DNA from 3 places in the Paenibacillus sp. KACC 21273 genome. Region 2 is predicted to be linked to each of the others. Evidence: predicted binding sites of a transcription regulator. Region 2 holds the regulator's gene; each other region holds the start of a gene.
The links. The regulator LexA, encoded in region 2, represses DNA repair genes until DNA is damaged. The targets are predictions, from matches to a motif close to CGAACATATGTTCG.

Region 1 (10,751 bases), 640 kb from region 2:
ACCAACAATCGGTGAACGTAGAACAGAAGCCAGTGGAATATCTTGTTGCGGATTATCAATGACAGCTAATAATGATAATATAATTTTTACTTCAACCGCTTCAAAAAATCCTTGATTCAGTTCACTATAAGCAGGTATACCTTCACGTTGTAGTTCTTCTAGTATCAGTGGTGCCCATGCTGCTGTAGAGCGTAGCAAAATCACCATATCTCGATATTCTGCCGGACGTAATCCATCGACTGACTTATCGTAAATAAGTAATGGCTTGCCGTCTGGCTCTACCATCTCGCGTACTCTTACAGCAATCGCTTGTGCTTCTAAGCGAGCAGATTCCATTTCGGAAGCTTCATTTATATATCCATCGATATCACTGCTATCCTCTGCATTATTGTAATCAGAACTTGCCCCACTGCCTGCACGATCAATAATCCAGCATTCCGGTGAATATGCAGATTCATCGCCAGGTGGATAAGTTGCACCTGCTACTAATTCTGCTCGTTCATCATATTCAATTTCGGCAACTGTTTTATTCATAATCTGTCTAAAAATCATATTAACAGCATCGACCACTTGATGACGACTACGGAAATTACGAGATAGATCGATCCGTCGTCCTTCTCCTTGCCAATCATCTTGATACTTTTCATATTTATCTAAGAACAGACCTGGTTCTGCCAAGCGAAAGCGATAAATACTTTGCTTCACATCACCAACCATAAAGCGATTACCGACCGTATCCCGTGAAATAAGCTGTACTAACTCTTCCTGTACAGAATTGGTATCTTGATATTCATCCAGCATAACCTGATCAAATCGTTCCCGATATTCCAGAGCCACTTGCGAAGGAATCACATGTTCAGGTGTAGAATCGGGATGACGCAATATATGAAGAGCATAATGTTCTAGATCCGCAAAATCTACCCAGCCTTTACGCTGTTTTTCCTGTTGATATTTTTGACTAAAACGAATCACAAGTTCTGTTAATTCTTTCATTAGTGGAAAAGTTTCACGTAGTTCTTGTGCAAATTCATCCGGTGTTCTGCCAAAAAATAGACTTTTGATCTCAGCTAACGATTTTTTCGCATTTTCACGCAATTGTTTTACTGTTTCTTGTAATTGCGGATCGATTCCGTCTTTGCGTACCGCTTTTAATTTACCAAAAGCAGCACTTTGGAAAACGGTATATAACTGTTCCCATGGCTGAATACTCATCGCAGACTGCAAATGATGAATCACTTCTAAATCGTCTCGCAAACTATCTGCGTAAGCTAAAGGGCCGCCCGGCAATAATGCTGTATCTATCGCCTGATGCAGTACAGCTTCAATGCCCTGTAACGTCAAAGCGATATCTGTCATAATATTCTGAACCCATGACGTATTCTGCAACGAAGAACCATCTGTCACATTAAATTCTGCTGCTGTACGTTCTAACCAGTATTCAGGCCATGGATGACTACGCGCAAAATGATAAAGACGCTCCACCAAAACTAAAGCAGCATCATCGCTACGCTCACCGCCGAACCAATTCATTAAGCGATAAAATTGCTTATTATCCCGCTCTTCTTCCTCGGTATATTTCTCTTCAAATAATTCTTCCAACAATTCTTCACGCAAAATATCACATTCGTTCGCAGTAGCAATACGAAAACCAGGATCAAGCGGAATCATCGAATAATAACGCTGAATAATTTCTAAGCAAAAAGAATGCAATGTCGTAATCGATGCTTGGCTTAACAAAGCCAATTGTTGACGCAAATGATCATCTTCTGGACGACGCAATACTTCTTTATCGAGAGCAGCCCGTATCCGTTGTCTCATCTCGGTAGCCGCTGCTTTGGTAAATGTAGCTACTAACATCCGATCTACATCCATTGGCTGAATAGGATCAGTCACTTGACGAATAATACGTTCAACCAGAACTGCTGTTTTACCAGAACCTGCCGCTGCTGCTACTAGCATATTGCCACCATCTAAAGAGATTGCTTTCCATTGATCATCTGTCCACGTACTATGTTCTGGCTTCGGTATCTCCTGTCTATGGGACAATACTTGATCATTGTCTGCCAATAGATCATCCATATATTCATTGTTATCGTTATCGATCATGAAGGTGAGTCTCCTTTCTGGTAGTCATGGCGGTTTTGCAACAATTCCCATGTTTCATTTTTGCCCGGTTTTTGCAGTGATTTATATTGGTTTTCTTTTAAAGATTCATCAAATTGACAGACTGATTTGTAATCACAGTAATCACATGCTTTTTCCTGTTCTATACGATAAGGAGTAATCTGTGTAGTTCCATCTGTGATTTGGGTGCCGATTTCCTGTGCCGTCTGACGTACATTACGCAGTAATTCTTGCCATTGATCCACTGTTGCAACCGCAGAACTGCTATAGAATCCTCCATCTGCTTTGACTGCTACAGGTAAAATAGCAGAATATCCTTTATCCAGTTCATTGTCCATTTTGCCAATTACATCACGATCAGCTAGCAATAATCCTTTCATTTTGAAACGCTTCAGCATTTCTTGCTCCGATTGTTCCATACTCAGTCCATTACCTGCTTGTAGCATAGGATTATGCACATGGAAATACAGTGCGCCGGCAGGCTGTGCTGATTGACCTAATTGTTCTTCTGCATGAGTTAATAGCACATCTAGATACGTCAGCATCTGCAAAGCGAGTCCGTAATACACTTCATGCAATTTGAGATCAGTCTGGCTAGACTTGTAATCGATAATCCGTAGCAATAAAGTATTATCACCTTCCGCTACATCTACCCGATCAATTCGTCCTACAATTTCCATCGTACATCCATTTTCTAGTGTAAAACGAAGGGGTGGCCATTCTCCATTAGGTCCAAATGCAAGTTCTAAATAGAGCGGCTCAAAATCTCCACGACGTGCTTGCTCTCCTAACATCACAGAAGCACGACTTACAATCTCACGCAATTTACGTGAAATATAATTGTAGCGCTTGGAACTGGAAAGAATCTGTCCTTGCAGACGTGGAATATGCTTATCGACGGCTTCATACGCAATCTCTACACATTCTTCACGAGTCAATTGCCCCCATGCGCGTCCTTGCTCTTTGAGCATCGTAGCAAGATCGGTTAATGAAGCATGAAACAATTGACCGATATCCGGTGCTTTCAGGCGATATTCTTGACGCTCTCGCAATCTCAAGCCACGCGAAGCAAAGTGAGCAAAAGGACAAGATACAAATTGTTCCATTCCAGATACACTGGTACGTAACGTCTGTCCGTATAAATGTCGACTGGTATCACTATCTAACAAATCACCTGTATTTTTATAAAATAAAGACTGTACTAACATACTGACCTGTGGTCTCCATGCTTCATGTGTGGTGTACCAATTCAATACATGCCACCATGTGTTTGCAATCGTTGTTCCGCGACTCCACTCTCGTAGCTGGGCTATCAAATGCGGTAACGTTGTTGTAGCAGTGCTTACATATTGCAAAGATGCTATATGGTCAGACTGAGCCGATAATGGAGAGACCACCGATTGATGTTGTAAAAAAGGAAATAACTTATGCACATTCGTAATCACTTCAGAAGGCAAAAGTCCTTTATCTTCATCATCTGTTAACGCATAACTAAGCCATAACTTAGAACTTGCCACTGTTAGCGCATGATAAATCAAAAATTGCTCATTTAACAACAATCGTTTACTACCCGGAGATAATTCTAATCCGCCTTCTAACATATTGGTTCGTTCCGGTTCACTTAGAATACCACTGTCTGGAAAAAGGGAAGGCACGATGCCTTCATTCATACCTAATACAAATCCATATTTAATATCCATAGGGCGGGTACGATCCATAGAACCGATTAACACCTGATCGATCGCTGGTGGTACAATCCCTAATCGAATACCGCTGAGTCCTGTTTCCAGTAAGCCTGCAAAAGTTCCCAGATCGATCTGATCTTCTGCCATAATATCAACCATTTGATCCAACAAATCAATAATTTCGCCATAAATCTGAATATGTTCACGAGCACGTAAAGGATTACCTTGTGCCGTAGCATGTGTACTCATTTTTTCCAAATGCAATGCAATATTGCAATCTTCTAATAACTGATAAAGAGCGATACACATTTCTTTGGCGTGCTTCGCTTTTTTGATTCTTTTTTCAAAACGGTACAACGGATCGATTACAAGCTGACGGGCTTGTTGCATACGCTGTCCTTCTACTAATTCACGTTCACTGATCTCTTTGACATCATCACCAGCTTCTAGTGAAAGACTAGGGATGCCTTTCCACGGGTGTCCATCTGTCCAGCGTGATCCATGAATCCCAGAAGCCAGTACTACATTTTCCAGACGGTCTATATCTTCTGTTGTTACACGTCCATCATCTGGAAGCAACAACCCGGTTTTGATACAACGGAACACATCTTCATATCGCCAGAAATATTGCACAATATCCAACGCTGAACGTATAAACTCTGCTAATGGATGTTGCAATATACTACGCTTCTGATCTAGAAAATAAGGAATCTCATAATCTTGCAGTAACGGTGCAATAATATGTTCGTAATCAGACAACTGACGGACAAATACACCCATCTCTTGCCAGCGTGCACCTTCTTCACGAGCAAGCCGGATCATTTCCCGAATAGCACTTTCTACTTCTGAACGACGATCAGGTGCAGCATACGTATAAATATCCTGACGTTCACCAGCTTGCTTAATATAAGGTGCTTGTTGCCAGCGATGAGAAGAACGATACGCATTTTCTAAGTGAGCTAACTGCGGACTAGATTGAAACCGAACTGGGATATCCACAGGGTTCTCTGAAAGATTCTCAACATCTATCGTAAAAGACTCATCAATAGCGTTAGCATACTGCTTTAATTTGATATAGGTAGTAGCTGTCTGGTGAAAAAGCTCCAATTCATGAGGAGGTTCACCATCATAAGGACGATCTAATGTTAAAGCAATCGTCACTGAATTGGCTTTTTGCAATAATGCTGCAATCACATCATATTCTTGTGGGGTAAAGCTATGAAATCCATCGATCCAAATATCAATATTATGAAGCACCTGTGATTCTGGAATCGCTAAAGCAAGATCAGTTAGTGTATTTTCTCCATCGACATATAATCCTTGCAAATCCTGTTCAAAGTCTTGATAAATACGTTGTAAATCATGCAATTTATCAATTAATAAAGGAGAACGAGCTGATGTTGATAATCGTTCACTATATTCAGTTAATTGCTCTAACGTAATTGTATGACGCTTAAATTCATTATATAATTCGCTTAATTTGCCGATAAAACCAAATTGATCGCTAGATGTGCCGAACATCCGCAATTGCGATTGGTGTCGCTGAATGAGTCGATAAAGAAGCATTTTTTTACCTTCTTCACCAATCGGTGTTTTGGCACTTCCTCCAACATCTTGTAGCACCCAATTAGCTAGACGGCGAAAACCATACGTTTGTACACGTACATTTCCTTTGGATTGATGAGAACGAACAAGTGCATATTGGGCTTGAAAAGAACCCTGTTCAGGAACCAGTAGCAAGATAGGCGATCCATCAGGTTGTTGTGTAATATTATCAATGATTCGCTTAGTGATGGTGGTCGTTTTGCCACTTCCAGAGCGACCTAATAAAAAATGCAATGGCATATGAGTTCACCCTTATTTATTATATTATAGTCTTCACGATGCATAAAAATTGTTCTATTAGAGCGGTGCAATCGATGTTGACGTCGCGAAAACTCCTTTTTGTAGAACGCCGCACTTGGAAACTGCTAACCCGATAAGTAGCGAATATGTGTTCTATTTTATTATAAAAAAAGAATAGCCATCTGACAATGACTATTCGGCGTTGCTCTTGTTCGGATGTAGTTCTAACTCATAACGCTGACAGGCAATTTCAAACACATCATCATACGTAAACAGTATAAAATGACGCAGTTCCTTTAGCTCTTGCTTCTGCTGCGCTCGTTCCAAAAGTGGAGACTGACGATATTCCAACCAGTTCGACTTAATGTCCGATTGCCCTGGCGGTAGCTGATCACTATACAAATCGAGTTCTACCATATTAAAGTAGAACACCCCTTCAAAGCGAAGCGTGTACATGACAAAATCGTCTGACTCGCTTTTACTTGCTAGCGCACCATTAAACTCACCTGCTAACGTCACCCTTCTGCGACCCAGCCCATAGTAAAGCTTATCCACATAGATCGCATCACGTCCATACAGATAACCGAGTGGCGTGATCACCGCTTCAATTTCACTTTTTTGCTCTGACAATGCAATCCCTCTTTCATGATCGATTTTATATTTATACATGATCTTTGTGAATATGGATGTTGTACTTAAAATAAATGATTAATTATATATTTCAAAGCATATACAGTCTACTGTTTATTGTACTACAGAGACCCTAGATCAACAGCTAACATGTAAGAGGTAGCTTTAACATTCCAGAATCACGAATAGATTATTCAAGTCATCTAGCAATTTTATAAACACTCTATTAAAATTACGATTTAAAACATTTTACTACGTACTTCAAAGATAGCGAATTTCAAATAATGTCCTTCGTCCACGCCCAAAATTTGCGGGTGATCTTTACCTGCTGCACGCCATTCAATTAGACGTAATACTTTGCCAGCATCTTTAGCTGCATCTTGAATCGTTTCCAAAAATAGATCAGGACGCATATGATAAGAACAACTAGCTGTCACTAGATATCCACCTTCATTGACTAATTTCATGCCGTGTAAATTGATATCTTTGTATCCACGAACAGCACCTGCTACAGCACTTTTCGTTTTGGCAAAAGCAGGTGGATCCAAAATAACTACATCCCAAGAACGTCCACCCGCAGCAGTCATCGGTTTGGATGTATCTTGTTTGCTCTCTGCACTACTACGTAATTGACGCTCATCTAAGCCTTTGGCATTACGGCGCAAATAATCAAAAGCATCATCCACTACAAATTCAACACGATCTTCAAATCCATTTAAGCGTACATTTTCTTTTGCACTTTCGATCGCATGTGCAGAAATATCAAGACAAGTTACTTTTTTAGCTCCATAATGACACGCATGTAGCGTAAAGCTTCCGGTATGTGAAAAGCACTCTAGCACATTTGCTCCATCCCAGTAAGGGAAATCTACAATTTTACCATTGCGATTCACAGGCTTATGCGTTACATGTCCATCTATTTCTACTTCAGCCAATTCGATTCCGCTACGATCACCCCAGCCAAGCATCAAAGGAGCAATCGAAGCACGATTTTCACGCTGATCAAAAAAATATCCTGTTTTCTGACCTTCGACAATATCGACTTCGATCAATAGACCATTTTCGGTAACGGTCACATGACGAGGACATTCTCCGTACAACACACCTGTTACTTCTTCTAATCCTTCTAATTTACGTACAGACACATCGCTACGCTCATAAATACCAAGCGGCTGCATCACTTGTACCAATGCATCAATAATATGTTGACGACAAGCATCCATGCCTAACGTCAATAATTGTACAACCAATACTTCGCCAAACCGATCAACAATCAATCCCGGTAGAAAATCAGCTTCTCCATAGACCAAACGATACGCATTTTCAGTAGGCAAAAAACGATTACGATGTTTAAGACAACGTGTAAATCGCTCTACAAAAAAAGCAGTATCCATTTCTTCTAAAGGTTGGTACGATACAACCCGTACAGTGATCTGCGAAGCAGGATTATAATATCCTGTAGCTAAAAAACGCTTCTGATGAGTCAGTACACTAACCAATTGCCCGGGAATAGGATCTCCTTCAACCGAAGCAATCTCATTTTGAAAAACCCATGGATGAGCTTGTTCTAATCTTTTTTTACGTTTGGGCTGCAATATCACGCTTGCCAATAGTGTTCCACTCCTTTTTTGTTTTCCTGCTAATCATTTATAATCGTTACCCTTTGTTAGCGTTCATTTCGCCAGTTTCATACATAATACATGCCAATGCTGTCATTGCCGCTGTCTCGGTACGCAAGATACGTCGTCCTAGCCCTGTAACGATAGCGCCGCTCGCCTCTGCCGCTTCTACTTCTTGTTCACTAAATCCACCTTCAGGTCCTACGACAATCATCACACGTATCGCTTTGGCTGCAGTCGTTTCTTTGGTTAGCAGTAACGATTCAGCAAAAGGTTGAACAACATCTCGAAGCTGATGCCCATTTTCTTTTTCATAACAAAAACAGATCAAATCATAATCTGCAAACTGCTTCAATAATTGCTTCCACGATACAGGTGAATCGACCTGCGGTACACGACTCCGATGACTTTGTTCTGCGGCTTCTTTAGCTATTTTGCTCCAGCGTTGAATCCGTTTCACTTCTTTACGCTCATCATATTGGACAACAGTACGTTCAGATAAAAACGGCAGAAAAGAAGATGCACCGATTTCTGTACATTTCTGAATAACACTTTCCATTTTATCGGCTTTGGGCAGACTTTGAGCAACTGTCACAAATACGACCGGTTCTCCATGTTGCTCTAATCGTTCTACGATCGACGCAGTCACTACGCCTTCGGCAAGTTCTGTAATTTCAACCAATACATCTAAAGATTGACCGTTACAAGCAATCACTTGATCGCCTATACGGGATCGCATCACTCGACTAATATGACGCGCATCTTCACCAGTAATACGCACTTCTTGCTCGTCAAACTGGTCTGCGGGTACAAAATATCGCTGCATACTTCATCCACTTTCTATGTGCATTTGATAACGTGCTAACTCAAGTTAATATCATACAACTTTTAAAGGGACAGGGCTAGGTGTAATGTATCGTTCACCTGCTTCTGTCCCTTAGATTCAGTTAATTTTTAGTTCGATCTGTACTGCATTTATCCACCAAAAATGATTTTAGCAAAAGTATAAAAACTAGTAGCTAAATAACCTGCAAGATTGTACAAAGGTTGAATCGTAACCTCACGCAATGGCTGTATAAATACAAGTAATAAAAATAATAACATTGCCCATTGCTCTACTTGTTGCAATTTAGCACTAGCACGTCTCGGTAACCAATCACTCAAAATTCTATAACCATCCAAAGGTGGTAAAGGAATTAAATTAAATACGAATAAGAAACAGTTCATAGTTACCATATAATATACAAAAGTACCAATAGCAGCATCAATTCTATTATTCGCAAAAGAACCAATAATACCAAAATAATTTAAAGCATAATAAATAATAATAGTGAAAAGTGCTAAAACTAAATTACTAATAGGACCTACAGCAGAAACTATGATTCCCATTAATCTTGGATTTTTAAAGTTCTCACGAGTCACTGGCACAGGCTTTGCCCAACCAAAACCTGCAATTAGCAATAAAATAAGTCCAAATATATCCATATGAACTGCTGGATTCAAACTCACGCGTCCAAGCAAACGAGCTGTAGGATCACCTAGTTTATTTGCAAAATAAGCATGCGAAAATTCATGTACTGTAAATCCAATAACTATTGCTAAAACATAAAAAGGTAATTCATTTAATCTTACAAATAACAATTCATTCAAAAAATCCATTCCTTACCTCTTTCTCGCAACAAAGGCAATCCAATCTTCATCCCGATGTGCGCCTTCGATAATAAATCCGGCAGCTTCTAGAGCTTCACGAACAACATCTTCTTTATTTTTATAAATGCCTGATGCGATATATACACCATCCGGTGTTAGTGCTTCATATACATCTTCAATAAATAACAAAATAATTTCTGCTAAAATATTAGCAACTACCACTTGCACTGGTAACGTTACATTCAGCTTGGTTGTTGCATCTGCTTTGAGCACAGATAACAGATCACTTTCAAAGACAGTGATCTCTTGTTCCAATCCATTCAAATGCGTGTTTTCTTTGGCACTGGATACAGCTACCGGATCAAGGTCAAGCGCAAGCACGCTTTTAGCTCCTAATTTAATCGCTCCAATCGCCAAGATACCCGATCCTGTACCTACATCAATGACTTCTTCTCCACCTTTAATCACCGTTTCGAGTGTACGTAAGCAAAGAGATGTTGTAGGATGTGTCCCTGTACCAAACGCCATTCCCGGATCTAATTCAATAATCTTTTCGATATCGCTCTCAGGTGTATAATCTTCCCATGTCGGCTTGATCGTTAGACGCTCAGAGACACGAATCGGTTTGAAATATTGTTTCCACGCATTCGCCCAATCTTCTTCGTCAACCGTTTTGAACGACATCTCTGCTGTACCGACTTCAATATCGAATTCATGAAGTTGTGCTATACGTGCACGTACTTCTTCCATCAGAATATTCATATCAGTTTCTTCTGCAAAATAACCTTGTACCACTGCTAATCCTTCAGGAATATCATTAAGCGGAAGTTCGTACCATTGTCCATATGAAGTATCGCGCGGTTTGTTCAATGTACCTGATTCTTCAATCGCTACACCACCAGCTCCAGCTTCATGCAGAAAGTTAGAAATCATTTCTACCGCTTGCTCTGTTGTATGTATAGTTAACTCATGCCATAACATTATTAATTTCCCCCTAATAGTAAAACATACGTACGATTTATTGTACTACATCTGTACGCCCAAATTCAAAATTCTCTTTCATACATCATTAACAACCGAATGAAAAGCCCGGCTCATAAAGAACCGGGCTTTCTACTCAGAGATTCTATGATTTAATCACCGCGGAAAGCACGTTTTACACGATCAAAAAAAGATTGCTCATTTTCATGAGTGTGCT
Region 2 (10,751 bases):
CGGATTAATTCCAATCCATTGTGTAAAAGGAAAAGTCTCATAGGATTCATACAGTGCTCTCGCTTCTCGGCGTACTGCTTCTTCCAAAGCTATAGGATCAACACCTGTCGCTCGCTCAGCCACAAGACATGTCTCTGCAAAAGCTTCTTCTATACTGCGTTCATCCCATAATAACGTATCATCTAGATCAAACAAAACCGCTTCAATACTCACTGCCTGTACCTCCTCAACGATCATAATGACTTTAATTATGATAATAGATATTTAGATTAGATAGCATATATAACGATCGATCTCCAAAAAGCTTAAGCTTTTTCTTGAATCGAAATTTTGTGTTGTGCAGCAAATGTGCGTAAATGCTCGCTCATTGCATCTGTATCATAACGGTTTAATGTGCGTGAGAATACCCAGCTTCCACCTTTAGAGCTATGTTCAATCACTACATATCCTTTTTGAAGGCGAATACTTTTTACTTGAGAAGAAGAGATCAGACGATCACGATTAAATTTGGTAGTGATCAATGAATCTCTGCCAATTTTCAAGTACGGTTTGCGGAAATAAAGCATTACGCCAAGTAAAATGTACAAAGCTACAGTAACGATAAAGATCACGCTAAAACCATCAGCTGTTGGATACATAATACCCATCACTGCATAAATAATTCCCAATATAATTAGAGCAGCTGGAAAAACAATGTTTCTTCCTTTATACGCTGTATATTCGGAAATACTGGTTTTGCCACCGATAGAAGATTGACCTTGCTTTCTACGTGCAGCATTAACTTGCTTTGAATTGCGTCGAACTTGCCTTTCCCAGGAACGGGACATACTTTGTTTCCCCCTAATAGATAATGTAAGCCTTACAACAAAAGCAGAAGACTTTGTTCTATCTTATCATGCCAGAACAAGCCCTAAATTTCCATAGCAAAATAGGATGCTCTCTGTAATAACAGCTAGAGCACCCTTCAGTTAGTTCACTTCTTTGTATTTATTAAAGCTGTTACATGATTCTAGTGCTGACTATTTTTTGGTATTATCCGCTTGTTCTGTATCTTCTACAAATTCAATTGTATCTAGTTGTTGACGGAAATTACTGCGAATATTATTTAAGTAAATAGCACGTAACTCGTCACGTTCTACAGTTTCTTCGGCTGTAAGACCTGAACTTTTTTTCTTACGAGCTAATTCATTAATACGTGCAATGAGTGTATCGATATCCATAACTAACCTCCATGTAAGTAATCATCTTGTGACCATCACTAACTTTGACATGTAAAAAAAAGCTTGTCAAGATCAACAGATCTTAACAAACTTTCATCCTATTAATGAGTATATATGCTTATCTAGTAATATCGCTTATACAATAAATATATTTAGAGAACATGTAAATCAATCGTAAGGAATTACGAGAACATCGCCTGCTTGAATCTCACTTGTAGTCAATTGATTCTCACTACGAATCTCAGCGATATAGTCACGTGTATCTGTCTGGGCTGATTTGTATTCACTAGCGATACTCCATAAGCTATCCCCTGAATGAACAACAACTTTTTGTGCAGGACCTTCTACTTTGTCTGCTACTACAAAGTTATGAATTACTCCACCGTATAATAATACACCTGCAAACACAAAACATACCATTAAACGTCCGCCGGATTTCCACTTCACTTTTTGGGCTGTGCTTTGAATAAGATGTAGCGTTTTTTGACGTAATGTTTTTTTGCCTTTAGGTTGAGCTGGTTTACGTATCTTTTGCACATTCGGCAAATATGTCCACTCATCCACTACTACATCTTTGTCCGCTCGTGTGGCATGAATAGCTGCTTGCTGTGATTGTTTCTCCGAATAACTTGTTGATGTATGATGTATATCTGATCCAGATGTATCAATCTGTTGTTCACCATCTTCAGATTGATTGTGGATGCTACGATATGTAGTATATTTTAACATTGTCATCACGCTCCAAACATTTGTTCTTGTTTTCTTAAATTCACTATAACACGAACATATGTTTTACTCAATAGTTTTTTACGAACCTTCGTTCGTGTTTTTTATTGCACCTTTTAGACTATAGATTCTGTCTCTTATACGATGAATAGACTACAAAAAGTAATGAATAACAAAATAAATATACAAATTTTAGAACTTATGTTTGTACGAACGGTAGTTCTATGTTATAATTTTGCCAAACGTTACTAGCATTGGGGTTGATAAGGTATGTCAAAAGTTTCAAGTCGCCAACAGGCCATTTTGGAATTTATCCGAAATGAAGTCAAACTTAAAGGTTACCCGCCATCTGTACGTGAAATTGGTGAAGCTGTAGGTCTTGCTTCTAGTTCTACTGTACATGGTCATCTGGATCGTTTGGAGAAAAAAGGACTGATTCGACGCGACCCGACCAAACCTCGTGCCATCGAGTTGTTGGGTCAAGAAGAGTCTGAAAGTAATATTCTTTTCGCTCAAACGGTATCTCGTGTTCCTATTATTGGAAAAGTAACCGCCGGTGTTCCGATTACAGCTACAGAACATATTGAAGATTACTTCCCTCTACCACAGAATTTTACAGGTGAAGGACAAGTATTTATGCTTTCTGTAGTTGGAGACAGTATGATTGAAGCAGGAATCTATAATGGTGACTACGTAATTGTACGTCAACAACAGACCGCTGATAATGGCGATATTGTTGTAGCCATGACAGAAGACGACGAAGCAACTGTCAAAACGTTCTACAAAGAAAAAGATCATATTCGTCTACAACCAGAAAATCCAATGTATCAGCCACTTCGTCTGACACATGTTACGATTTTGGGTAAAGTTGTAGGATTGTTCCGTAACTTGCACTAAATCACTACTGTACGTTACAGTTCATAGAAGATAGAAAAAGACCGCTACTTTCTAGTAGCGGTCTTTTTTCTTATTTATACGAGAATAATTTAATTTAATTTATTTAGATTCAGAACAATTTCATTATTCTACATATCTCCACAATGCAGTTTTAATTACATGTTCGGCTTCTACTTCACTAAAAGCAACTTCAATCTCTTCTTTGCCTTGTAGAACTTTGTACATCCATACAGGATGCTCTGTTGGATTCAAGTACAATAATTCTACCGCAAGTTTAGGTTTTCCAGAATCATGAGAGCATTTGTATTTGAGATCAGCTTCTCCATAATAATGTTCACGTACATTTTTGTTAACTACAGTTATAGTAATGACAACGAGTGCAATTGTAATAACCAGTTGATTTTCATCTTTCTGAATACTGCAATCTTCTTTAAAATGTTTTTTGATCTCTTCTAAAATGGTAGAAAATTTCATCCATAAATTTTCACAATATTCTAAAAAATGCTCATGAATTTTTAAAGAATATGAAAAAGCTTTTGCGTTCTCTGCTTTCTCTTCCTGTGCACGTATTACCGCAGATTCAATCCAACTCATAATTGCTATCTTCTTTAACTGTAATGACTGAACATATTGAGTACCCAAATTGCAACGTCTTTATCTAACCTTCTACTACTTATTAGATGCCTTTTATACAAGCTGAATACGGTACTTTTTGCTGATATACTTTTAGTTTTTTATTTGATTTCTAACTTCACTCCTCTTATTCATTATGTGATTTCTTCATCATGAGCTAATAATAGGAAATTTATACCTTTTAATTCCAAATAATCACTAAATATCTTATATTTTTAATAGTAAGCTACATTTATCCAAATAGCTTTGTATCCATTAGTTTGGCAAGTAATGCTTTGAAATCTTTACTTTCTGCTTTTTCAGCCAATTGGGCTTCAAGTGTATTGAACTTTTCAGCTAGAAAATAAGCATTTAAAAATACACCTAGATGGTCTTTAGCCACTGCTTCGGCATTATCTTTATCTGATGAATAACTTGAAATGACAGTATACGCAAATTTCTCAGGATCTATTCTCATTTTTGATTTCATCAGGCACTCTCCTTTTCAGTGTTGATTATGCTTGGTTATGCCATACACGCATTTCACCGGATTGTCGGTTAGCCCAGCAATAATAAGGAATAAGTCGTAATGTTGTAGGAGCATACGTGGTAGCTGCTTGAGAAGCATATAATACATCTTCCCACTGCGAAGTAATGATTCTTTTACGTGCCTCTACATCGATCGTACCTATGCCTCCTAGCAACTGTGGATCAAATGTATATTGATAGGTCTGATCTTTATTTAACTGAATTAAATGCAAATGCTCTCCATTATCTACTTCTTCAGCGCAATAAATAAATGGACCACGTCCTATAGCCACTTTGCCAATATCTGCTCTGACTAACGGATGTGCTGTATATTGTTTGATCTCCATCGGTAAAATAAACTCGATCTTGTCATTAGACTGCCATACACGATCAATGTGTAGAAATCCGTTAATGTTTTCCGCTTCTATATGCTCCCCATTGACTATCAATGAATAAGCATCTGCCCAATAAGGCAATCGGAGCGCCAATGTAAAAGCAGTTGGTTGTTCTGTCTGTGTTACAATCGAAACATGACCTTCCCACGGTAAATTCGTTGTTTGTTCAAGCTGTACTTTGTGATGATCTATCTCTAATGTTGCTGTGCTTGTAATAAATAGATTCGTATATATCGCTTTTTGCTCTGATTGAACCATATATATATATTTATGAAGTGAAGTTAATAATCTTGCTAGATTCGGTGGACAGCAAGCACAGCCGAACCATTCGGGGCGTGTAAATTTCACATGACTTTTTCCCGGATCTTTACGGCTGTTCTCTGGACGTACTTCTAACGGATTCACATAGAAAAAATGTTTGCCATCCAGTGCCATACCGCCAATAGCTGTATTATATAATGCTCGCTCTAACACATCGGCATATTCAGAACGTGCTTCATTTTTGAGCATATTAAAAGCAAAGAAAATCAATCCGATCGAAGCACATGTCTCACAGTACATCGTATCATTAGGCAAATCGTAATCCAGTGTAAATGCTTCTCCGTCTACTGTTGATCCTATACCGCCGGTGATATACATACGTTTGGTAATCATATTTTTCCAAAGGAGACGACAAGCTTCTAACATTGCGGTATCGCCTGCTAATAAAGCAACATCTGCCATAGCTGCACACATATAGACAAGTCTAACAGCATGCCCTTCTGCGGTCTGTTGTTCCAAAATCGGTTGATGGGCTTGATAATACTCTAGTGGACGATGACTCATGCCTGCTATAACTGGTTTGGTTCCTGTGTCTTCTGTCTGTTGTCTGGCGAAAAAGGTAGTATCGGTTCCTCGCTCATACAGAAAATAACGACTCAGATTCAGATAACGTTGTTCTTTTGTTAATGAATATAATTTGGTCAACGCCAGCTCTATTTCTTCATGACCGTCGTATCCTTGAATCTGATGTTCTCCTTTGCCAAAAGAAGCATCTATACAATCCGCTAATCGGCAAGCAATCTGGAGCGCTTTTTCATTATGAGTGGATTCATAATAAGCAACTGCTGCTTCGATAAAATGACCTGCACAATACAATTCATGACTTTCAGCCAACTTCTTGAATCTGCGCTCTGGTTCTTCAATAGAGAAGTAAGTATTGAGATAACCATCTTCTTCTTGCGCTAAAGAAATAAGATCAATCACCCCGTCAGCCAATTCTTGTAATTCAGTATCCGCATGAATAGATAATGAGTAAGCCACCGCTTCCAGCCATTTGTATACATCACTGTCCTGAAATACCCAACCATAGTGATTACCTTGCTTCAATCCAGCAGCAATCTTGAAGTTTTCGATAGCATGACTTTTTTCAGACGGAATACTGTTATCATTTCTTTCTTTTTCGATCGTAATATCAGCATTATCATTCAATACATTCCATTGATAAGGAATCATTTCTGTACGGACAAGCTCCCGATAATGAGACCAGAATTGATCTGTAATTGTAAGTGATTGTAAATGTAATGACATCGTATGTCTCTCCTCCTATGGTAGATACTCTATGATCGTCTATAAACCGAATATTTATTTCACTTGAGGTTCAGCATGGTGTTCTTTAATTAACAACTGTCTGCGAATATAACCTTCATTTTTTTCAAAACGTCGATAAAATAACATCGGGATAATTCCCAGTGCAAATACGATAGCAGGCAACCAGATAAACACAAATTGAATACCTGATAATGATTGTGTACTTTGCGCAACGTTAGGCACATAACCGAAAGATGACATAAATTGTGTAGGAATAAATCCTCCTAATCCTGAGCCTGCTTTAATACAAAAAGCACTACCGATTGCTGTTAAAATACCACTTCCACGTAGACCTGACTTCCATTCGCCATAATCGACAGTGTCCGATAACATTGCAAAAGGCATAGAGCAAGCAATACCTGATCCAATACAAGCAATAATCCATCCGACAATCAAAAAGCTAATATGATCTCCTGCAAAAAACAGTACGATTTGTCCCAAAACAGCTAATATAAAGCCAAAAATCATCGTCGAATATTTGTTAGAAAATTTCACGATAAACGGAATTAATACCATACCAATCACTTGAATGACTGAAATTCCGTTAATCAATGGCACTAACTCTTTATGACCGATATTGTATTCAAAGTAATAGACTAATGTAGAGGTACGAATCGTTAAAGCGATCCAGAATAGTAAATTAGCGATTACTAAAATAATCCAGGGCCAGTTACCTTTCATCGCTTTAAAGCTTGATTTGAATGGAATAGTTTTGATCTTTTCGGTATTGATTTCTTTGAGATCAGCAAAAGCAATCAAAAACATAATGATAGATACTATCCCGAATACACAAAGTGTCCAAAAAAATCCTTTCTGATCATTACCTGCTCCAAAAAAAGCGACTAATGGCAAAGTAAATGTGACTGCTGCAAAATTACCAACATTTCCACCTACCATCCGAAATGAGTTCAACACTACTCGCTCATCGGTATTTCTACTCAAATTTGGCAAGATCGAAGTGATCGGTGTTGAAATTCCGGTATAAGCTATCCCTGCTAAAATATAGGTAACCGCTGCATAAACGACTTTCCATGTCCCATCCAAGTTTGGAGTGGTAAACGTCAATACTGTAAATACTGCAAAAGGAAAACATAGCCACAAAAAATAAGGACGACTTTGACCATACTTGGATCGGGTACGATCGACAATAATCCCCCATAGTGGTGCATCTACTGCATCCACTAATCGTGTTACCAACAATAAAGTACCTGCTACTCCAACCGATAAGCCAAATACATCGGTATAAAAATAAAGCAAGTAAGCACCAATAATGCTGTACAACAAATTGCCACCTGTATCTGTGAGCGCATAACTAATTCTGCGATGAAAAGGAACTTTATCATTCAGAAGAGTGGTTTGAGGCTCTGGCGAAGATTGAGGTGTAGACTCCATAATGTAACCTCCTGATTCAATCAAATAGTGATGATTTCTTTATCTAATAGTAAGCGCTTACGAAAAGAAGATAAACTTATGATTTCGTAGGAAAGGTTTCTATTTCCGACTCATTGAGATATTTAAAAAATTAATTATTTTCATATAAAATTGTGCTATACTACCTTCAAAGTGCAGGTTATTCGTAATGAATATGACTAAGGTTAACAAATCCGACTTTTCCTATCCAAAACTGACTTTTCGATAAGGAGTGATTACATATGCTGCTCAAACCGATTTCAAAAATAAATATCGAGCGTCCTCTTGCCTATTTTAAATGTGGACAATTTGTAAGTGATGAAGGCTGGCAACACAAAAAAATGAAACTTGAAAAAGATTACGAAATTATTATTGGCTTAAAAGAAATTGTCTATCTTCAAGTTGGAGAAACACAGTATGAAATTAAGCACGGGGACGTGTTATTGATTAAGCCAGATGTCGAATATTTTGGTTATCAAGCTTCCACAGCAGGAGCTAGCTTTTTTTGGTTACATTTCTTTCCTCGAGATATTACCAAGACAGAATCAGGAGATGAATTTATTAATCATTTGTTTGGTACTATGATTACGGAACAGAAAAATGAGATTAATCCTTATGTATGCTTACCTGACTTCTTTTCATTACCTTATCTCGACAAGCCTATTATCCTGATGAAGCAGATTCTGGATACATCTAATACTTCGTATTACAGCACATATGCTGTCGATTATCTGGTGACTGAACTTATGATCGAATTAACAGATAAGTATCTACAACCTCTTATTCATAATGAACTATTGCACAAAGAATACAATCAGAAGTTTATGCAAATTTTAGAATGGATTCGGGTGAATATTTATCATGATCTTACCGTACAGAAAGTAGCAGATACGTTCTGCTTTAATGCCGATCATTTAACCCGCTTATTCAAAAAAAATCTAGGTATGAGCACTATTCGTTATATTAATACACTCAAGCTCAGTCTGGTCAAAGAATTATTATGCACGACTAATTCTTCGATCAAAGAAATTGCTTATGAACTACATTTTCGAGATGAGAAATACATGATGAAGTTATTTAAAAATTACGTTGGCATGACACCTACCCAGTTCCGTGATACGTATACAAATACGTATATCAATACAGTGACTGTAGATCCTGATATTCCTATACCTAAGCATCTTCTTACTGAATAGATAAACAATCACAACAATAAGAATTCACACCAAAAACCTTGCTCTCCTATTCTGTTATCGAATAGGGTGAACAAGGTTTTTGTATGTTGTAATAAAATTATTTCACTTCAATATAATCAAGTTCTGCATAGCTAGTACCTTTTTTAAATACGATTGTATTTTCTCCCTGCTTCAATGTTACAGGAACCGTCATAATTTGGCGTGTACCTACATTTGGTAAATTCGCAATCCAACCTCCTGTTTTTGGATACGTAATAACAGTAGATCCTTGATTGTTTACCGATAGATTGTGAGTCGAGTTTCCTGTTGTTCCATTACCATAACCGATCTCCATATGATACGTTTTACTTGCTGGAGCATAGACTGAGAACGATACAGAACTATCTGGATTATCTATTTTGCCTACAAATTGACGATTAGAAGCAAATGAACTTCTAGATACTGTCGCATCATTAATTTTAGCATCTTCTGCTTCTACTCTTACTTTGAAATCACCTACAGGTTGTAACTGGATATAATCAAGCTCTGCATAACCTGTTTTTCCTTTGCTGAATTTCAAAGTATTACTGCCTGCTTTTAAAGAAACTGAAGTCTGAAGCGTATTGCTATTTCCTTGAGATAACCAACCATCTGTTGTCGGATATTGAATAGTTGTAGACGCTTGATTATTGACACTTAATTCTTGTGTAGATTGAGCGTTTGTACCATTCGCATATCCAATCTTCAGATTATAATTACCAGCTACAGGAGCATTTACTGTAAATTGAACAGAACTATCTTGATTGTCTATCGTACCAACATATTTCCGATTAGAAGCATTCGAGTTGTTAAAAATGTTAGCTGAAACAATAGCTGCATTTTCTGCTTCATAACGACTGATCGATGATTGCTTGCCCGGAGTAATCACCAATCGATAAGCAGAAGATTCTTTTAACTGACTAAGTGGAACAGAAATCTGTCCATTTTCAATTGTAAAATCACCTTCAAATTCATTAGTAGGTTGACTTACTGCGGTATCTACTCCATACCATGGGGTGCTTTCTACTTTGACATGAGCATTACCTGAGAAATACGGTAATGAAGCGAATCCTTTAACCACTATATTTCGATTGCCATTTCCTCCGCCTACGATCACATCTGCTTGTTGTTTGGCATTATTTACACTAGCAATACCATCTAGATCCAAAGCCGTTGGATTAGCAGGTGTAGTCATCGCCATCTGACCGGACATGTCACCATACCATTTGTATAACCACCATGCCCCATTAGCTTCTCCTTTGTCTGTCACAAGGTTGCTTAGACGACCTGGACGGAACCAAAATGCAATATTCGCTGTATCCACATCAGAACGTTCAAATTGAGCGATATACCGCGTCATATTGCCTGGAACTGCTTGTTCCGATACGACTCCATATTCGTTAATACTGATCGGTACATGCTTGATCCCTAGCTCCGTTTCCAAAGCACGATAAGCTTTCATATGATTCGAAATGTACTGCGGTGCAGGGCCATCTAAATATTCACCTTCCGGCGCTCCTAGTTCGTGCCACGATATAATATCGGGTAATACATTATTATCTCTTGCATACGTCAAAAAGTTTCTCAGCCAGCTTTCGTTATAATGAGTAATACTTGGTCCTATGATTTTGGTGTTTTTATCTTTAGCTTTGACTCGCAAATATGTTTTTTTCCAACCTTCGTTAAATGAACCTGCTGCTCCGGTATTCCATGTACCATCGGGTTCATTCCACAATTCATAGCCATATATATTTGTAGCACCTGACTTCAATCTTGCATCTACAATACTATCTACTTTTTGATACCAATCGTCCCAACTTACCCATTGATACGGGAAATTCGGATAAATATCTGGCATCCGTATTGTCACTTGTGCGCCATTCCGTTCAGCGATCGGTGCTACTTTGAGTGCATCGCCAATAGGCGTTGTTTCACCATTAGGCAATTGACCACCATTTGGAGCCATTTGTGTAAACATTTTCGGCTTGGTCGGAGCGATTAGATTGTCTGCGGGTCTACCTTCTTCGGCTAATCCATACAATGAACCAGAAGCTACATGAGTAACCGGTCGATATTGGTTAGCTAGATCTACTGTAAATGTCGCTGGCACTGCTGCTGTA
Region 3 (10,751 bases), 1.1 Mb from region 2:
GCGGTGTATTGTTCATAATCTACTTGTAACCCTGTAGGTTTAGGTGCTGTGCCAAACGCTGTTCCTAATAAATATGTACCGATTGGTGTTTTACCATCCCCTTCTTTGGTTTTGCCCAGTCCATGCTTACCCAAGACCACAGGTAATGCCGATAATTGCAGTGTCCATTGTCCATTTTGTTTGGTATATACCTGAAGTGTGCCTTTAAATGTATTGTTGTGTACAGCAGTAACGAGAACCACCTGTTCTGTATGCAATTGATCAAATGTCCGAAAAAGATTTTGCTGATACGCATCTTGTTGAGCGCTAGGCAGATTGGATGCTGCTATACTTACCGATGTGGTTGTATTCGTGATAGCACTTAATGTATATAAAATGATCGCTAATGATATCCATTTGCCTATACTTTTACATGACATCTATATTCCTCCATTGTATATTTGATTTTAATAAGGAATGTACCATAAAAAAGATAAACAAAAAAGCCTATTTCTATAGAGCGAAATAGGCTTTTTGTCTATCTATTTATGATTAATCGATAATTTCAGCAGTGTCACCAGTCGCAGCACCGGAAGCATTTGCTTCATCTGTATCAATGTGCATATCCAAAGCGAAAGAATCGGATACACGTGCAATGACGTTTTCAAGAACAAGACCACGTTCACCAGACAAACGCACTTTTAACAATTCTTGATCTTTAATTCCCCATTTTTCTGCATCAGAAGTATGGAAATGAATATGACGTGCAGCTACAATCACGCCTTCTTCGATTTGCACTTCACCAGCTGGTCCTTTTAGAAGTACACCCGGTGTACCATCGATTTTACCAGACTCACGAACAGGAGCTTTCACACCAATAGCGAAAGAATCCGTACGAGAGATTTCCAATTGTGTTGCTGGACGAGCAGGTCCCAAAATACGAACTTTTTCAAACGTTCCTTTGCTTCCTACTACAGCAACCGTTTCATTAGCAGCAAATTGTCCTGGTTGGGACAACGGTTTGAATTCTGTTAATTGGTAACCTTCACCAAATAATACTTCGATATGTTCTTGGGTTAGATGAATATGACGTGCTGACACGCCTACAGGTACGATTTTACTCATGTAATCACTCACTCCTCTATTATTCTCTATTTCATTTGCACTTTGTAACAAAACGCACATACTCGTACATTTGCAAAATGCATGCTACTTTATTATACATCTTTTGTACCAAAAATGAAAAGCAACTCAGCAAAAAGACCTCCAAGCTTATAAAACAAGCTTACAGGTCCCAAGTATGCAAACAAATGACCACTTTCACCATCATCTCTGTTGCAAGAGGTATACGCTATGATCGTTAGGACTATAGGTATCTACTTACGTTCAGGATAGCAGCAGTATTATCTAGGTTCTACAATCAATTTCATGGCGGTTCTGTCTTCTCCATCAATCACAATGTCCGTAAAGGCTGGAATACAAATCAGGTCAACTCCACTTGGTGCTACGAATCCCCGGGCAATAGCTACTGCTTTAATCGCTTGATTAAGGGCGCCTGCTCCAATGGCTTGAAGTTCAGCGGCACCTCTTTCACGCAATACACCTGCCAATGCTCCTGCTACAGAATTCGGGTTGGATTTTGCTGAAACTTTTAATACTTCCATGATAAGTACCTCCCCTGGGAATGAATGATGGCTTGATTCCATGATTAGTAGATAATATTCGACAACATCTCTACTGTTCCTGCTGAATTAAATCAAAAATCGATTATTTTCAGAGAAAATTTATAAAGATTTTAAACATCCTGCTTCTACTTGAAACTATTCCATATGCCATTCATCTTCATACATGCGAATCTTTTCGATCTTTTTCGCTCTACCGGTCTGATCGTCTATATCCACATACACAGCATGAAAATGCCATTTGCCTTCACAAACTTGAAAACGTGCTGGCAACTGTGTCTGAAATTTATATAATACCGCATCACGCTGCATACCGAGTACGCCTTCATACGAGCCTACCATCCCTGTATCGGTCAGATAAGCTGTTCCGCCGGGTAGTAAGGTATCGTCATTACTTTGTACATGAGTGTGTGTACCAACGACCATAGAAGCTCTACCATCCAAATGCCATCCCATAGCAATCTTTTCAGAAGTGGCTTCTGCATGGAAATCAACTAATACGCAATTTACTTTCCCTTTAAGCTCATCCATAATCTCATCGACTTTGCGAAAAGGACAATCGATCGCTGGTAAAAAGGTACGACCCTGTAGGTTAACAATACCTAACTGCTTACCGCCAGCTTTGATAATCGTATATCCACGACCAGGCGTACCTGGAGGAAAGTTAGCGGGACGAATCATACGAGGTTCATCATCTATAAATTCAAAAATCTCTTTGTTGTCCCATGTATGGTTACCCATCGTTATACCATGTACACCCATTTCAAAAAGTTGACGTGCAATCCCTCGTGTAATTCCTCGACCTGAAGCAGAATTTTCGGCATTCGCTATGATGATGTCCGGGGTATACTTTGATTTTAACCGAGGTAGCGTCTCTTTAATCGCTTTACGACCTGTACTTCCTACAATATCTCCAATAAAAATAACTTTAATGATAATTCCTCCATCCACGAAGAGAAAAAGTGACCTGATTGCCAGGTCACTTTTCGCATCGTTCTTTATTTTGCGTAATCGACTGCTCTCGTTTCACGGATTACAGTGACTTTGATATGTCCTGGATAATCCAGTTCATTTTCGATCATTTTGGTAATATCGCGTGCCAAACGGAAACTATCTGCATCATCCACTTTATCCGGTTGAACCATAACACGAATTTCGCGTCCGGCTTGAATAGCATAAGATTTCTCTACGCCTTCAAAGGATTCAGAGATTTCTTCTAGTTTCTCCAGACGACGGATATACGTTTCTAATGTTTCACGACGTGCGCCTGGTCTTGCGGCAGACAATGCATCTGCTGCACCAACAAGCATCGCTATAATAGAAGTTGCTTCCGTGTCGCCATGGTGAGACGCAATACTGTTAATAACGACTGGATGTTCTTTGTATTTCTTAGCCAACTCTACGCCAATCTCTACATGAGAACCTTCCACTTCGTGATCTAGTGCTTTACCGATATCATGCAGTAAGCCTGCACGTTTCGCTAATGTGATATCTTGTCCCAATTCGGAAGCCATTAGGCCGGTAAGGTAAGCCACTTCCATGGAGTGCTTGAGTACGTTTTGACCGTAACTGGTACGGAATTTGAGACGACCCAAAATTTTGATAAGATCTGGATGAAGTCCATGTACGCCAACTTCAAATGTAGATTGCTCACCGTATTCACGGATACGCTCATCCACTTCGCGGCGTGCTTTATCCACCATTTCTTCAATTCTTGCAGGATGTATACGTCCATCTGCTACCAGTTTTTCAAGAGCTGTACGGGCAATTTCACGGCGAATCGGGTCAAATCCAGAAAGGATAACAGCTTCCGGTGTATCATCGATAATTAAATCGATACCTGTAAGTGTCTCCAATGCACGAATATTACGACCTTCACGACCGATAATTCTGCCTTTCATTTCTTCATTAGGCAAGGTGACAACAGAGACGGTAGTCTCGGCTACATGATCAGCAGCACAACGTTGAATAGCAAGAGTAATAATCTCACGAGAACGTTTGTCTGCTTCATTTTTCGCCTGTTGTTCAATATCCTTGATCATTTGTGATGTTTCGTGGCGAACTTCCTGCTCCACGTTGCTCAAAATGATACCACGAGCATCTTCCATCGACAGATTAGAAATTCGTTCGAGTTCCGCAACCTGACTGGTGTGAAGTTGTTCGATTTGTTGCTGAGTCTCTTCAATACGTTTCTCTTTGTTAGCCACTTGTTCTTCTTTGCGTTCTAATGATTCAATTTTTTTATCCAGCGACTCTTCCTTCTGCAACAATCGTCTTTCCAGGCGTTGATTTTCATTACGACGCTCACGAATGTCTTTTTCAGCTTCAGTTCTGAGTTTGTGCACTTCGTCTTTTGCTTCCAGAACTGTTTCTTTCTTTTGTGCTTCTGCTTCTTTCTTCGCACTTTCTACGATTTGGATAGCAGCTTGTTCAGCACTAGAAATTTTAGCTTCTGCAAGAGACTTGCGAATAAAATATCCGACCAAGAACCCAAAGAATAATGCGGCAACAACGAGAATTGTGGTCCAGAGAACTTCCATTCTGTTCACCTCCTCGCTGATTCCTCCAAGGTATTCCCTGGGAATTACATGTTCATTGGTTAATCGATGATTCGTCCCTTATGCATTTGTTTCATTGCTCATGCGGGTACATGTGCTAATTCCCTGTTCATAGGGAGATCAAACATTCTAAAATTCTTCAGAAATGCCTTGCTACAGAATCCATGATCACCTTCATCTTATCACCTGCCGGGAAAAGATGACGTAAAAATGACAATCTGCACAAGTACATTTTATTATTTGCCAAAAGACATTGTCAAGCAATTGCCGTAACCGTATTTATAGATGTCAAGTTTGTTACCCCAAATAAAGCGGTTATTCTGTTTTATTATATTTGGATTTTGGCGGTTATTCCCAATCATCTTCTGGTTTTTGTTGAACAGCTTCCAATGCTTTCCTTACAATATCCGAAGAATATCCTCTTCTCATTAAAAAAGCCATTGTTTTTCTTTTTTTATCAAAAACTTCTCCCGAAGTGGATTTCCATTTTTTTTCTGCCAATATAGTAGCACTGGCTATCTCATCATCTGGATCGATATCTTCCAAAGCTTGCTCAATATTTTCTTTATTTACACCTTTTTGGCGTAATTCTTGTCTAATCCATACTTTACCTTTTTTCTGACTTTTGACTCTTTGCTTCGCCCACTGTTGAGCATATAACTCATCATCGATCAGTTTCTCTTGTTGTAATCGCACCAGAGTCGTTTCGATAATTTCAGGATGGATTTCTTTTTCTTTGAGTTTGCGTGCAATCTCAGTACGAGTTCTTGCTTTACGGCTTAAATAATTTAAAGATTCTGCATATGCTGTTTGACGTTCATTCGCAATAACAATATTCTCTAGTTCTTCTTTAGAAAAAGACATCCCTTTTAACAGCCTATATTTGATCATAACATCTTCATGTACCATAAGAGCCAATTCCCCGAAAGATAATTTGTAATGATGCCTAGGCTTACGTAGAGGGGTTACAGCGGTAATCTCTACTTCACCTTCCTCGGGAAACCCATCTAAGCGTTCTCCTTCATCTGCATAGATATCCCATTCTTCATCGCCCTCAGGTTCAGATGTAGTATTTGATGTTTTTTTGGAATAACGACGATAATCAGCCATAATTGTTTCCTTTCGTCTATCTATATTTTAAATCAGTGTATAGTGCTCATATGAATCTCTTATTAAATATAAATAAAAAACGCCCTGAACGTATTTCACGTCCTGGGCGCTACAGGATTTAAGCTTGAAGCATCTTAAAGTTATTATTCAGTTGCTTTAGAGAATAATTCTTGCTCTTCAAGACTCTCTTTTTCTTTTTCTTCAGCAGATGGTTCTTCAACCACTGTTGTTAAATTGCTAGATACACGAATTTTTTGCTCGATGATATCTGCAATATGCGGATTTTCTTTCAAGAATTGTTTAGAGTTCTCACGACCTTGACCCATACGTTCACCTTCGTAAGAGTACCAAGCACCACTTTTATTTACAATATCGTGTTCTACACCGATATCGATCAAGCTACCTTCTTTAGAGATACCTTCTCCGTACATGATATCTACTTCAGCTTGTTTGAATGGAGGAGCAACTTTGTTTTTAACAACTTTGATACGTGTACGGTTACCAACAACATCGTTACCGTTTTTGATTGCTTCTATACGACGTACGTCTAAACGTACAGTGGAGTAGAATTTAAGTGCACGACCACCTGGAGTTGTCTCAGGGTTACCAAACATAACTCCAACTTTTTCACGAAGCTGATTGATAAAGATTGTGATTGTTTTGGATTTACTGATTGCACCAGACAATTTACGCAAAGCTTGAGACATCAAACGTGCTTGCAAACCAACGTGAGAATCTCCCATTTCGCCTTCGATCTCTGCTTTTGGTACCAATGCTGCTACAGAATCGACAACGATAATATCAACAGCACCACTACGTACAAGTGCTTCAGCGATTTCTAGACCTTGCTCACCTGTATCTGGTTGAGAAAGTAGTAATTCATCAATGTTAACGCCTAAGTTTTTAGCATATTGAGGATCTAGAGCATGCTCTGCATCGATAAATGCTGCTTGTCCTCCAGCTTTTTGAACTTCTGCAATTGCATGAAGCGCTACAGTTGTTTTACCAGAAGATTCTGGTCCGTATATTTCGATAATACGTCCTCTTGGCATACCGCCTGTACCCAAAGCAATATCTAATGCAATAGATCCACTAGGAATAACTTCAACTTGCATATGAGTGGATTCTCCAAGTTTCATAACTGAACCTTTACCGAATTGCTTCTCTATTTGACGAAGCGCCATATCTAACGCTGCACGACGATCTGACAATAAACTCACGTCCCTCTTCTTCTTATTTATACTCTAATTATACTACTTTTTTTCTCATTTGCCAAGCTTTTTTCGAACATATATTCGTGTTTTTGATATGAAATCCATATTATATTACATTTATTGGTAATAAATCAGGATTTCATTTTTTTACGTAACTTTTTTACTTTTTGGGGTGTAAACATAAAAAAACCGCAACAAATAAATTTGCTGCGGTTCTTCCGTCTGCGCTTATTTTACCATAGTAGAACTATACATTGCAACATATGCTTGGCGTGATATGACGTCTGTTACACACGTCTGTGCGCATTTTGTCACTGTGGTAAAGATTCCTTCTGAAGTTCACTTAAACGAAGCCACAAACGGTACAGAATACTTTTGGCAGCGCGAACACGAATCGACTCACGATTGCCACGTATATTTAATTCAAATACCTGTGTAGGTTGATTCCGTTCTGCGAGTCCAATATAGACTAATCCCACAGGTTTGCGTTCTGAAGATCCCGGGCCAGCTACACCGGTAATCGAAACAGCAAAATCAGTATCTAATATCTTTCTTGCTTCATCGGCTAATACTTCGGCTACTTCCGGGCTTACTGCTCCTGGAGCTTCTTCGCCTTCTAACAATTCACGAGGCACATTTAACATTTTTTCTTTCATTTCGTTGGAATAGCAGACGATTCCACCAAGAAATACATTTCCACTTCCCGGGATAGCAGTTAGATTCTGCATTAATAGACCACCTGTGCAACTTTCTGCTGCTGTGAGTGTCAATTTCATACCTGTCATCATCAGCAAAATCTGTTCTTCGATTCCGATATCTTGATCAGCATACATATGGTCAGGCAAACGTTCCCGAATTTGAGATTCCATCTGTTTGAGTTTGACCATGGCTTCTTTTTCTGTAGCCGCTTTGGTTGTCAGACGAATCGTGACTTCGGCTTCTTTGGCATATGGAGCAATTGTAGGATCACTTTGATCGTTAATCAGATCAATCAATGCTTCCTCCAATGCAGATTCACCAATACCGGCAAATTTAAGCATTTTCGAATAAATAGGATGCTCATCTGTTAATACATGTTCTAACAACCATGGTTTTGCTTCATTTTCAAACATAGGCTGTAACTCTTTTGGTGGGCCTGGTAGAACAATATAATATTTTTCTTTATCTTCAATTGCTATACCGACAGCAAGCCCTGTGGAATTTGCCAATACATGGCTATTCTCAATAACCAGTGCTTGACGACGATTATTTTCAGTCATCGTAATATTTCTACCTTCAAAAAAGCTTGCGACTTTTTCCATAGAAGAAGGATCTATATAAATAGATCTGCCTAGCACTTCAGCTAATGCATCTTTGGTTAAATCATCTTGTGTTGGTCCGATCCCGCCTGAAAATAAAATAACATCTGCACGACTACTAGCAAGCTCAATCGCTTGTTTGAGTCGATTTAAGTTATCCCCTACTACAGTCTGATAATATACATCTATTCCTATATAGGATAATTGTTGAGATAAATATCTGGCATTCGTATTCGTAATTTGACCTAGTAATAGTTCTGTACCTACTGCGATAATTTCTGCTTTCATTACAAGTGCCTCCTCGTTATTAGGGTTGCTCTGTGATGTAAGTGCTTAAAAAATAAACCAATCATACCTATGGCAAAAGGAAAAGGCAATAGAGAGAACCCTATTGCCACTTACGCTGCATTACTTGTTATATCACCTATTTGCTGTTAAACAGAAACAGGTAGTTTATTCGGAAAAATGAATAACCGATTTGTTTTTGACAAAATAATCAATCCCTGAATAGATGGTGATCAACGTAGCTATCCAGATCATAATTTCTGCAAATGGAATACCTAATAGAGCAAATGGAAAATTGTTAATCATCAAAGCAGAAATCGCAATAATTTGTGTAATCGTTTTGGCTTTGCCCCAATTGCTAGCAGCCATTACTTTACCATCTAATAAAGCGATCTGACGAAGTCCTGTGACTGCAAATTCGCGACTGATAATAACTACAACCATCCATGCTTCACATTTGCCCAGTGCAACCAAAGAGATCAAAGCAGCAGATACTAATAATTTATCAGCCAAAGGATCAAGTAATTTGCCTAGATTCGTTACCAAGTTACGACTACGGGCAATATGTCCGTCAATTCCATCTGTACTGGCTGCAATAATAAAAATTAATGCTGCAATCAGATCGTTATAACTGACCTCAAAAGATGCTCCAATTTTTAAAAGCCCTTCTCCAAACGAAAAATTAACGAGCAGGAACAACATCATCACTGGTACTAAGAAAATACGTGTAAGCGTTATGCGATTAGGTAAATTCATTGTGTATCCTCCTTGCTGTATCTATTGTCCACAGCGAACCAATGATATGTAATTGCTCCCGCCTGCATCTTTTGTTTCATACTTTTACTGCCTCCATCAATTCTATAGCAAATAGGATAATACCGTGTTTATTTCATATTGGTGAATTGAAGATCCACAGTAAGGTCAGCTTTGCGAAGCAATTGAATCACTGCTTGCAAATCATCTCTATTCTTTCCGGTAACCCGAATCTGATCGCCTTGAATCTGACTTTTTACTTTCAGCTTCGCATCGCGAATCAATGTATTGATTTTTTTGGAGTTTTCTTGATCGATGCCTTGTTTTAATTTGAGTCGTTGACGTACTGTTCCCATCGAAGCAGACTCTATTGTTCCATATTCTATATTTTTGATCGGCAATCCTCTTTTGATCATTTTAGATTGCAAAATATCGATCAAAGCACCCAACTTATAATCGTCATCCGAAACAACAACTAATGTTTCTTTTTCCAAAGTTAGACTACTTTTGCTTCCTTTAAAATCAAAACGGCTCGCTAATTCTTTCTCCGTTTGAGTAATAGCATTGGTCATTTCTTGCATATCCATTTTGGATACGATATCGAATGAACTATCTGCCATGTGATCTCCCCCTTTTAGATAAAATTATAGAATATATGTTGTTACAAGTCTAATGGCACAAAAAGGACATCCTTAATCTGCTGTCTTATGGCAGCTTGAAGGTATGTCCTTTTGTGTGACTGACCATTAATTTCCGCTTGTCTCTGTAGAAGTTGATTCGTCAGTAGTTCCATCTGTAGAAGAATCTGTAGATGTGCTTGTAGAATCAGTACTACTATCTGTAGCAGCTTCTTTGACTAATTTTAGAACAATACGTGAAGTTGCTTTACCATCTGTGATTGGTTGTCCATTAATTGTAATATCGGTCGCTGGAGAATTACCAGATTTGATATATAATCCTGTATCACCTAGATCATAAGAAAGGTCTTGTCCACTTTCCGTATTATTGAAAAATAAACGTTCTCCACTAGAATCTGCTGATTTGTATACTTCAAGCCAACTTTGACCTGTTGCTTTGATACTTACTTTAAGCGGTGTTGTACCTGTGTAATTCACATTAAAAATAGTATTTCTTCCTTCTTTACCTGCTTGTGTAACGACAGGTTGTGATGCTGTATCTGTAGGCGGTGTTGTAGAATCTGTTGCTTCTTCATCCGTCCCAGTTGCATCAGGTGTTGATTGTTCTTGCTCTGTACCTGCTCCAGTAGGTGGTGTTGTCGTTGTACTTTCTGGAGTCGTTGTTGTGCTTTCAGGTGTTGTAGTCGCTGGCGGTGTAGTGGTGGTCGTTGGCTTAGTTGTTGTTTCTTGTTGCTGTTGACCTTTGTTATTACTTGCCACTTCAGGAGCGCCATTATCGTTACGTACTACAAAAATATAGACCAATACGACAATTAACAATGGGAAGATCCACATTAATGTGGTTGATAACCATTTGCCGCTTCGTCCTCCTGATGAAGATGTTCTTCTTGCCGCTCGCCTTTGTTGCACTACCGGTTCCATCACTGCTTCTGTTTCGGTCTCTGGAACATCGTCTTGATGCTCTTGTAACAACTCGTCCGCACTAAGACCTACCGCTTCCGCATACGTTTTAATAAATGCACGTACATAAAAACTGCCTGGAAGCACCTTAAAATCTCCTGCTTCAATTGCTTCCAAATAGCGTTTACGTATTTTGGTCATTTCTTGCACATCATCAAGTGATAAACCTTTCGCAAGGCGGGCATCCCTTAACTGCCGACCTAGATCTGACATACTATTACCTCCTGCTTAGAATGTTTTTTGACTTTTTTTATATATCATCCGCATAACTTTC

Region 1: the regulator LexA is predicted to act here: its motif matches at 5,796-5,809, upstream of addB (helicase-exonuclease AddAB subunit AddB).
Region 3: the regulator LexA is predicted to act here: its motif matches at 6,614-6,627, upstream of recA (recombinase RecA).

Annotation. Positions count from the first base shown of each region.
Region 1 covers NZ_CP117876.1:1,604,563-1,615,313, reverse strand. The annotation lists gene addA (helicase-exonuclease AddAB subunit AddA) at 1-2,106, opposite strand, end outside; gene addB (helicase-exonuclease AddAB subunit AddB) at 2,103-5,654, opposite strand; gene PQ460_RS07380 (hypothetical protein) at 5,847-6,254, opposite strand; gene PQ460_RS07375 (class I SAM-dependent rRNA methyltransferase) at 6,524-7,894, opposite strand; gene PQ460_RS07370 (16S rRNA (uracil(1498)-N(3))-methyltransferase) at 7,941-8,729, opposite strand; gene PQ460_RS07365 (site-2 protease family protein) at 8,879-9,562, opposite strand; gene prmA (50S ribosomal protein L11 methyltransferase) at 9,566-10,534, opposite strand; gene dnaJ (molecular chaperone DnaJ) at 10,687-10,751, opposite strand, start outside.
Region 2 covers NZ_CP117876.1:2,240,429-2,251,179, reverse strand. The annotation lists gene PQ460_RS10200 (HAD family hydrolase) at 1-213, opposite strand, end outside; gene PQ460_RS10195 (methyltransferase) at 306-827, opposite strand; gene PQ460_RS10190 (DUF896 domain-containing protein) at 1,020-1,220, opposite strand; gene yneA (cell division suppressor protein YneA) at 1,389-1,949, opposite strand; gene lexA (transcriptional repressor LexA) at 2,217-2,843, shown strand; gene PQ460_RS10175 (hypothetical protein) at 2,967-3,437, opposite strand; gene PQ460_RS10170 (hypothetical protein) at 3,709-3,945, opposite strand; gene PQ460_RS10165 (glycoside hydrolase family 127 protein) at 3,971-5,947, opposite strand; gene PQ460_RS10160 (glycoside-pentoside-hexuronide (GPH):cation symporter) at 6,002-7,399, opposite strand; gene PQ460_RS10155 (AraC family transcriptional regulator) at 7,660-8,613, shown strand; gene PQ460_RS10150 (CBM35 domain-containing protein) at 8,711-10,751, opposite strand, start outside.
Region 3 covers NZ_CP117876.1:3,374,163-3,384,913, forward strand. The annotation lists gene PQ460_RS14655 (L,D-transpeptidase family protein) at 1-419, opposite strand, end outside; gene pduL (phosphate propanoyltransferase) at 532-1,104, opposite strand; gene PQ460_RS14665 (stage V sporulation protein S) at 1,383-1,643, opposite strand; gene PQ460_RS14670 (TIGR00282 family metallophosphoesterase) at 1,800-2,594, opposite strand; gene rny (ribonuclease Y) at 2,660-4,201, opposite strand; gene PQ460_RS14680 (regulatory protein RecX) at 4,568-5,329, opposite strand; gene recA (recombinase RecA) at 5,473-6,540, opposite strand; gene PQ460_RS14690 (competence/damage-inducible protein A) at 6,855-8,129, opposite strand; gene pgsA (CDP-diacylglycerol--glycerol-3-phosphate 3-phosphatidyltransferase) at 8,295-8,882, opposite strand; gene PQ460_RS14700 (YajQ family cyclic di-GMP-binding protein) at 9,011-9,499, opposite strand; gene PQ460_RS14705 (helix-turn-helix domain-containing protein) at 9,626-10,690, opposite strand; gene PQ460_RS14710 (DUF3388 domain-containing protein) at 10,728-10,751, opposite strand, start outside.